DNA from 2 places in the Tistrella mobilis genome. Region 2 is predicted to be linked to the other one. Evidence: riboswitches for the same ligand, from Rfam matches in the RefSeq annotation. Region 2 holds a riboswitch; the other holds the start of a gene.

Region 1 (4,566 bases), 1.6 Mb from region 2:
TGCCGCCAGGCGGGTTACTGATAACGGGTGCGCCCCGCGTGGAGTGGACGCCGCCTCCGGCCGGATCGCCCCCGGGAACTGAACCGCAGCCGCGGGTGTTCAATTCGGTCATGGCGATCGATGATCAGGCACGGATCCTGGGCGTCTACGACAAGGCGCATCTGGTCCCCTTCGGCGAATACGTACCGTTGCGCGAGCTAAACCCCTTCCCGAAGCTCACGGCTGGTAGCATCGACTTCACCCCCGGACCGGGGCCGGCGACGTTGGCGCTGCCTGGCCTGCCGCCGGTGAGCCCGCTGATCTGCTATGAGGCGATCTTTCCAGGGGAGGTGACGGCGGGCGCCGCCACCATCCTTCGGCCTGGCTTTTTGCTGAATGTCACCAATGACGGCTGGTTCGGCCTGACGGCCGGGCCACATCAGCATTTTGCCTCGGCGCGGCTGCGGAGTATTGAGGAAGGCTTGCCGCTCGTGCGTGCGGCGAATAACGGCATTTCCGCGATTGTCGATCCGCTGGGGCGGGTCATCGCCTTGCTGGAGCTGGATCGCCGGGGCGTCCTGGACGGGCCGCTGCCGACCGCCCTGCCTCCGACCCTTTATGCCCGTGTCGGTGACGGATCGGTTGCGGTAGTGGGGCTGATCGTTCTGGTGCTCGCTTTTCTCCTTCGCGTTCCACGGAGGAGAAATTGAGGGTGGCTGCATATCTTCCGGATTGAGGAGCGACGTCTTTCGCGTGTGGCGGGTCTGACCGGACGGCGCCGGATCGCATGCCGGTTGTTCGGCTACCTGTCGACGCCGTGGCGCCGGAGCCGGCAATCGGAGCGTGGGCCACATGTCATCAAAGGCGAGTAGGCCTTGCAATGCAACCCGGAATGCGCGTTTCGGGAATTGCGATGCGCGCGCCGGGGTTGACCCATGCCATGGCGTGATGTCATCTATCCGCCTGACAAACGGGCCGGAATTGAAGGCAGCCGTGAGCGAGGAGGGATGAAACGGATGGCGACGCGACTGAACCCAATTGATGCCCATGTCGGTGGCCGGGTGCGGCTCCGCCGCCAGCTCATGGGGCTTAGCCAGGAAAAGCTGGGGCAGCGGGTCGGCCTGACGTTCCAGCAGATTCAGAAATACGAGCGTGGGGCAAACCGTATTGGTGCCGGCCGCTTGTTCCTGATCGCGCATGCACTCAATGTTCCGGTGTCGTTCTTTTACGAAGACGTTGGAACGGTGACGGCCGAAGAAGGCTCTGACGGCATCGACGACGGGTTCGACTGGCTGGTCATGGATGGACCCGAAGCGCAGACCCTGGCCTTCAATTTCTCTCGCATCCGCGACCCGCGTGCGCGTGCGCGGGTCGTCGAACTGGCCCGAACCATCAGTGACGGCCTTGCGACCGCCTCCCAAAAAAGCGCTCTTGATTCCGACGTCGCACCGTGAAAGTTTCATCTGACGACGAAGTTGAAACTTCCGCGTGAATATGTAGGGTGTCGATAGCGCACCCGGCGTAGGCGTGGATGTCGCTACATCGTCCGTGGTCGGATTTGTGCCGCTTGCCGCCACGTTAAACAGTGCGCTAAGTGGGCTTGGTGGTGCGCGGTCGCGTCATCTGCCGAGAACCCAGACGCACGGAGTCCTTAAACTGGCACCGGCGCGGTTGCCGCCCGCACTGGTGCCCGGACCGCGGATTCCGAGTTCGTGGTCCGTCGTCGGTTCTTGAGGGGTTGAACACGCGCCATGGCCCGCAGCAACTATCTTTTTACGAGCGAATCCGTCTCCGAAGGACATCCGGACAAGATCTGTGATCGGATTTCGGATGCGGTGCTTGATCATCTGCTTGCCGCAGACCCGTATTCCCGCGTCGCATGCGAGACGCTCGCCACCACCAACCGCGTGGTGATCGCAGGCGAGATCCGCTCGCACGGCGACACGTCTCCGGCAACGATCGAGCGTGTCGCCAGAGAGGTGATCCGCGACATCGGCTACGAACAGGACGGCTTTCACTGGAACACGGCGAAGGTCGAGGTCCTGCTGCATGAACAGTCGGCTGACATCGCCATGGGCGTGGATGCCACGGGCAACAAGGACGAGGGTGCCGGCGACCAGGGTATCATGTTCGGCTATGCCTGCCGCGAGACCGATGCGCTGATGCCGGCGCCGATCCATTATGCCCACACCATCCTGCGCAACCTGCGCACGGCCCGCCGTTCGGGCGATATCTCGGTGCTCGGCCCCGATGCCAAGAGCCAGGTAACGCTGGAATATGTGGACGGCAAGCCGGTCCGCGCGACCTCGATCGTGCTGTCGACCCAGCATCTGGCATCGGCGTCGCAGGAGGATGTCCGCGCGGCCGTCCTGCCGGTGATCGAGGCCTCGCTGCCGTCCGGCTGGATGTGCGACGATGCCGGGCTCTACATCAACCCGACCGGCAACTTCGTGATCGGCGGTCCCGACGGTGATGCCGGCCTCACCGGCCGCAAGATCATCGTCGACACCTATGGTGGTGCCGCTCCTCATGGCGGCGGCGCATTCTCGGGCAAGGATCCCACCAAAGTCGACCGCTCGGCTGCCTATGCCGCACGCTATCTGGCGAAGAATGTGGTGGCAGCCGGCCTTGCCGATCGCTGCACCATTCAGCTTGCCTATGCGATCGGCGTCTCGCACCCGCTGTCGGTCTATGTCGATACCTACGGCACCGGCCAGGTCGACGAGGCTAAGCTTGAGAAGGCGCTCCGCGAAGCGATGAACCTGACGCCCCGTGGCATTCGCGAACATCTGAAGCTGAACCGGCCGATTTTCGGCCGGACGGCGGCCTATGGTCATTTCGGCCGTGACCCCGAGGCCGATGGCGGCTTCTCGTGGGAGAAGACCGACCTCGCCGACACGATCAAGCAGCTTGTGCTCTGATCCCCATTCGTGCGATCAGCGGGGCGGCGGCCGGCAACGGCCGCCGCCCCGTTGCGTTTTCGACCCGATCTTCAGCCGCAAGCCGGACCCGTGCCGACGATGACCAGCGCCGACGATACCCGGACCACCGGGACCGAGACCGCAGCGGATGCTGCCGGTGAGAGCATGGGCCGCCGCCATTTTGGCCGGCGGGTGGGGCGTCCGCTCAAGGCCGGGCGCAGCCGGGCAATGGAAGAAACCCTGCCCGAGCTGGCGATCGATCTGCCGGAGCCGGGCACGCAACTGGACCCCGCCCGGCTGTTCGATCGGCCGATGCGCGAAATCGCAGTCGAGATCGGCTTTGGCGGCGGCGAGCATCTGATTGCCCGGGCCGAGGCCGAGCCGGATACCGGCTTCATCGGCTGCGAGCCCTATATCGGGGGTATGTCGGCCTTCCTGGTGGAGCTGGAGCGTCGCGGCCTGCGCAATGTCCGGGTGCTGGGCGATGATGCGGCAAAGCTGCTCGATGCCCTGCCCGATGCCTCGCTTGCCCGCGTTTATCTGCTGTTTTCCGACCCCTGGCCCAAGCGTCGCCACAATAAGCGCCGCTTCATCCAGACGGAGACGGTCGCAGGTCTCGCCCGGGTGATCCGGCCGGGCGGCCGGCTGATCGCAGCCACCGACCACACCGATCTTTGTGCCTGGACGCTTGCTCATGTTCGCGCCCATCCCGATTTCGTCTGGGAGGCCCGCCGGCCGGGCGACTGGCAGCGGCGGCCGGAAGGCCAGATCGAGACCCGCTATGAGGCGAAGGCCCGCGCTGCCGGGCGCGTGCCGGTGTTCATGAGTTTCCAGCGCTCTTGACCGTATCGCAGGGCGGATCTGCAACCGCTGCGCATCCCCGGGGCGGTATGCTGTGGATAAACCCCTTGCGGTTCCGCGACATATGCGTATATTGACCAGCGTCCGCGATTGCGGACCGCCGGCGATCCCGCCAGCGCCCAAGCCGACGAGCCATCCGCCCCGGTGAGGGAGTGGCAGGGTCCGTCAGGACGAGGGCCCGCCGGTGGTCGCGGTCACATGCAGCTTCCGCCGGGTGGGCCTTGCAAGCCCGCCTTTTTTTATTGTGCCGCGTCGGACCGCCGCCCCGAGAGGGTTCGCGAGTCGCCCCGCCACCGGAGGAGCGCATGGACGTCGTTCGTCGTATCACGGAGTTGATCGAGCCGGCCGTCGGCGATCTCGGTTACGAGATCGTGCGGGTGACCTTTCGTTCCGGCGTTAATGCCACGCTCCAGATCATGGCGGAGCGGGTGGACGGTCAGCCGATGACGGTGGACGACTGCGCTGAAATCAGCCACGTGGTATCGGCCCTGCTCGACGTCGAGGACCCCATCACCGAGGCCTATTCGCTGGAGGTCAGTTCGCCTGGCATCGACCGGCCGTTGACCCGGCTGAAGGATTTCGAGCGCTTCGCCGGCTTCGAGGCCAAGATGGAACTGCGGCGACCGCATGACGGACGCAAACGATTCCGCGGCCGGCTGGCCGGCGTGCGTGAGGGCGGTCTGGTGGCCATCCGCCTTGATGACGGGTCGGAACCGGCCCTGCCATTCGACGAGATTTCGTCGGCGAAGCTCATCCTGACCGATGAACTCATCGCCGCCGTTCAGGACAACCGGAGCTGAGTGCG
Region 2 (4,566 bases):
AGACAAACCGGCACTGGTCGCAAGTCTTCCACGCGGCCGTACCGGGCCGCTGCAAATGCCGCAAAAGGAAAACGCCCGGCTCATCCAGAGATGAACCGGGCGTTTTCAAAACCCGAGCGAGTGGCGGGAGTGACGGGACTTGAACCCGCGGCCTCCGGCGTGACAGGCCGGCGCTCTAACCAACTGAGCTACACCCCCGTAGCCTCTCGCGTGCCCCACCGTGTCTCAGTGGGTGCGCGGTTTATAGCCAGTCGGCGTGCGCTTGAAAAGCCCTTTTTTTCGACCTTGTGACGATTGCGCGTCGCTGCCACATGTTGAACCAAGAGGGCCGGTATCGGCGCCGGTCCGAGCACCAAAGTCGAGGACGCCACATATGCCCTTCCAAACCGAGGTCCGCCCGCCGAGTTCGACGATCATGCTCACCGCGCTCCGGATGCTGACCATGCAGCCGGCCGACAAGCACGTGGTGGGGCAGCGTCTGCTGCAGGATCTGGCGCGCATCGCCCCCAAGGCAGCGGAGCTTTGCGATCCGGCGGCGCGGGCCGAATTCGATCGCCGGGTGGTGATCGATCTCCGGCGCCTGCTGGTCGCGGGATTGATCCGACGGGTGGGCGACGGCCTGCTCGGCATCACCGATCGCGGCCGCGAGGCCTTGAAGGAGAATCCGGAAGGCCTCGATGATACCGTCCTCATGCGCTACCCGGAATTTCGCGCCCATCTGGCCCGCCGCAGCGGCATGGTGATCGATCCGGCCGCCGGGCTCGACGGGGCGATCGAGCCGCCGACCGAGAGTGGCGAGGCGCCGACGCGCAGGATGCCGGTGGTTCGCGAGTTGCAGGAAGGTTTCATTGCCTTCCTGGACGGTCAGACCGTCTCCGACAACCCCTATGAAACCGATACCCAGGGCTTCATCACCTGGGAGGAGGGCTATTGGGAGGCGGCGGGCATCGCCCGCAACGAGATGGCCTGAGCCTGACCGCCCCAGCCCAACATGCAAACGGGCCGGCCGGGGATATCCCCGGCCGGCCCGTTCTTCAAGATCTGCGGGACGGATCACCAGGCGACGACGAGCGCGCCCTTGTAGTGGTCGTTGATCCAGTCCTTGATCTTCTGATCGTGATAGGCCTCGACCAGGGTCTTGGCCCAGGCGGCGTCGGCATCGACCTTGCGGACCGCGATCACATTGGCATAGGGCGATTCCGCCGCTTCCCGCGCGATCGGATCCTTCACCGGGTCGAGCCCGGCCTCGACGGCATAGTTGGTGTTGACGGCAGAGGCCGCGGTGTCGTCGAGCGAGCGCGGCAGCTGGGCGGCATCGAGTTCGATGATGCGCAGGTTCTTCGGGTTCTCTGCGATGTCGAGCGGCGTGGCCTTGAGGCCCGCGCCCTCGCGCAGCTTCAGAACGCCCTGGGCCTGCAGCAGCAGCAGTGCACGACCGCCATTGGTCGGATCGTTCGGAATGCCGACCGAATCGCCATCCTTCAGATCGGCCAGGCTCTTGATCTTCTTCGAATAGATGCCGAGCGGGAAGACCACCGTCTTGGCGATCGACACCAGATCATAGCCGCGATCGGCATTCTGGTTGTCGAGATAGGGCTGGTGCTGGAACGAGTTCGCCTGGATGTCGCCCGCGGCGAGCGCCTGGTTCGGCACCACATAATCGCTGAACTCGATGATCTCGATATCGAGGCCCCGGGCAGCGGCGATCGGCTTCACCTTCTCCAGGATCTGGGCATGGGGGCCGGGGGTCACGCCGATCTTGATCTCTTCGGCCTGGGCTGCGCCTGCGGCGAGGAGGCCGAGGATGGCGGCCGCGCCGCCCAACGTCTTCAGAATCCGCATCTGGACTGGTGTCCCTGCATCTTGTCGGTCGGATCGGGCCACGGGGGCGGCTGCAACCCTGATCCCGTCCGGCCGTCTCACCCTTGCGGGAGACCTGCCGGACCAAACACGAAAAAACCCGCGTGACAGCGTCGCGCGGGTTTCCGACCCCTCCGCTTTAGCTGCATTTGTAACGCGCCCGCAAGCTGTGGCTCAAATCGGCGCGACGGCGTTACCCTAAAACACCGTGAAGCTCGCGTCAATTGCCATTCCACAACACGGCAGCCATGTGAAAAGTGCAGACAGCCTGGTCGGTCGCGGGACGACGGGGTGGGGTGCGAAAGAACGACGGGCGCATGGTGGCAACCATGCGCCCGTCGCCGGCATTGACCCGGAGCAGATGATCAGGCCGCCGTCGCCACCGCCAGAGCCTGTTCGATGTCGGCGATGATGTCGTCGACATGCTCGATGCCGATCGAGAGGCGGACATAACCCGGGGTGACGCCCGAGGCCTTCTGTTCCTCTTCCGACAGCTGGCTGTGGGTGGTGGTGGCGGGGTGGATCGCCAGGCTGCGGGCGTCGCCGATATTGGCGACATGGTAGAGCAGCTTCAGCGCCTCGATGAAGGCGCGGCCGGCTTCGGCACCGCCCTTGATCTCGAAGCCGATCAGCGCGCCATAGCCGCCCTTCAGATACTTGTCGGCACGGGCGCGCGCCTCACCCTCGGCCAGGCTCGGATGGGTGACGGTCAGCACCGCCGGATGCTCGGACAGGAACTTGGCGACCAGGGTCGCGTTCTTGTTGTGCTCGCGCATGCGCAGCGGCAGCGTCTCCAGGCCCTGGATGGTCTGGAAGGCGTTGAAGGGCGAAGCGGCGCAGCCCAGGTCGCGCAGCAGGGTGACGCGGGCCTTGATGATATAGGCGATGGGGCCGAGCGGCTTCACCGCCTGGGTCCAGACCGCGCCGTGATAGCTGGCATCGGGGGTGTTCAGCAGCGGCTGACGCTCGGGGAAGGCCTCCCAGTCGAAAGTGCCGCCGTCGATGATGATGCCGCCGATCGAGGTGCCGTGGCCGCCGATATATTTGGTGGTGGAATAGACCACCACGGCCGCACCATGCTCCAGCGGCCGGGCGATGATCGGGGCGGCGGTGTTGTCGATGATCAGCGGGATGCCGAAGGACTTGCCGATCTCGGCAACCTCGGCGATCGGGAACACCCGGAGCTTCGGGTTGGGCAGGGTCTCGCCGTAATAGGCGCGGGTGCGGTCGTCGGTGGCGCGGCGGAAATTCTCGGGGTCCGACGGATCGACGAAGCGGACCTCGATGCCCTGCTGGCGCAGCGTGTTGGCAAACAGATTCCAGGTGCCGCCGTAAAGATCGGTCGACGAGACGACATTGTCGCCCGCCTGGGCGAGATTCTGGATCGCCAGCGCCGAGGCCGCCTGACCCGAGGAGACGGCGAGCGCCGCCACACCGCCCTCAAGGGCGGCCAGGCGCTGCTCCAGCACGTCGGTGGTCGGGTTCATGATCCGGGTATAGATGTTGCCCAGTTCCGACAGTGCGAACAGGTTGGCAGCCTTCGCGGTGCTCTCGAACTGATACGAGGTCGTCTGGTAGATCGGCACCGCCACCGCGCCGGTGGTGGGGTCCGCACGATAGCCCGCATGCAGAACGGCCGTCTCGGGGTGACGGTACTGGGTCATCTGGTCTCGCTCCCTGGATGGTGCCGGGCCCGGATCATGTCTTGAGGGGGATATCGCCGGCCCGTTGCCGCACTGTATATAAACGATGCGCATTGTGGAACCGGCTTCAAACACAAAAAAATCTTGTCAATTCGGCGGAAAAAAGCTCCCGACGATGATGATCGCCGGGAGCAGAAGGGGCCGGGAGGCCCTGCGGGACAGAGAACCGGGCGGAAAGCGAGCCGGCCCTGCGCGGGCAGGCGAATACGGGATCAGCCGGGAAGCCCGGTCCCGCTGTCGGCGACCTCGCGATACAGCGCCACCAGCGCACCATGATCATTGAAGCGATCGGGCGTCGGATCGGCCGCGAGCCGGTCGCAGACCGCATCGATCTTGTCGATGTCGATCACCACCCCGGCCTCGGCCAGACGGCGGGTGATGGCATTGCGCGGCGTGCCGCCGACCATCACCGCATTGGGGCGGGCCGCCGTCACCGGCCGCACGGGCCAGGCCTCGGCGGTGCGTGTCCAGCCGAGATGGGTGGGGGCGGTGACGGTACGGGCCTCGGCGCCCAGCAGCGGCTTCGTCGGCATCAGCGGCAGGTGGATCATCTTGCGCAGGGCATGGGCGGCCTCGATCACCGGCTCCAGCGCCACATCGGTCGCAAGCCCCATGCGCGGGCCGTTGAGGCGCAGCTGGGCGATCGCCTCTTCGAGCGCGGTATTGCCGGCCCGCTCGCCGATGCCGCAGAGCGTCGCCTGGAAGCTGTCGGCGCCTGCCTCCAGCGCCGCCAGCGTGTTGGCGAGTGCCAGCCCCATATCGTCGTGGCAATGGGCCGAGAGGATGACATCCGGCCCGACCCAGGACCGCATGGCGCGGACCAGGGCGGCGAATTCATGCGGCAGCGCGCAGCCGACCGTATCGGGGATCGCAACCGTTCGGGCCCCCGCCTCGACCGAGGCCTTGAGCAGGCGTTCCAGGTAGGGCAGGGAGCCGCGGGTGGCATCTTCCGGGGCGACGGCGATGTCGTCGAAACCCAGAGAGGCCGCATGGCGCACGCTGC

The links. Region 2 has a riboswitch for S-adenosylmethionine ahead of P7L68_RS13070 (MetQ/NlpA family ABC transporter substrate-binding protein). Riboswitches for the same ligand answer to the same signal wherever they lie in the genome.
Region 1: another riboswitch for S-adenosylmethionine. It lies ahead of metK (methionine adenosyltransferase); the one in region 2 lies ahead of P7L68_RS13070 (MetQ/NlpA family ABC transporter substrate-binding protein).

What each region holds. Positions count from the first base shown of each region.
Region 1 is NZ_CP121017.1:4,886,363-4,890,928, forward strand. Features, by position in the region: gene lnt (apolipoprotein N-acyltransferase) at 1-689, shown strand, start outside; gene P7L68_RS27665 (helix-turn-helix domain-containing protein) at 996-1,433, shown strand; SAM riboswitch at 1,518-1,594, shown strand; gene metK (methionine adenosyltransferase) at 1,731-2,900, shown strand; gene P7L68_RS27675 (tRNA (guanosine(46)-N(7))-methyltransferase TrmB) at 3,000-3,743, shown strand; gene rimP (ribosome maturation factor RimP) at 4,067-4,561, shown strand.
Region 2 is NZ_CP121017.1:1,589,087-1,593,652, forward strand. Features, by position in the region: tRNA gene P7L68_RS13055 (tRNA-Asp) at 122-198, opposite strand; gene P7L68_RS13060 (hypothetical protein) at 226-417, opposite strand; gene P7L68_RS13065 (hypothetical protein) at 416-970, shown strand; gene P7L68_RS13070 (MetQ/NlpA family ABC transporter substrate-binding protein) at 1,054-1,833, opposite strand; SAM riboswitch at 1,979-2,056, opposite strand; gene P7L68_RS13075 (O-acetylhomoserine aminocarboxypropyltransferase/cysteine synthase family protein) at 2,226-3,524, opposite strand; gene P7L68_RS13080 (LeuA family protein) at 3,776-4,566, opposite strand, start outside.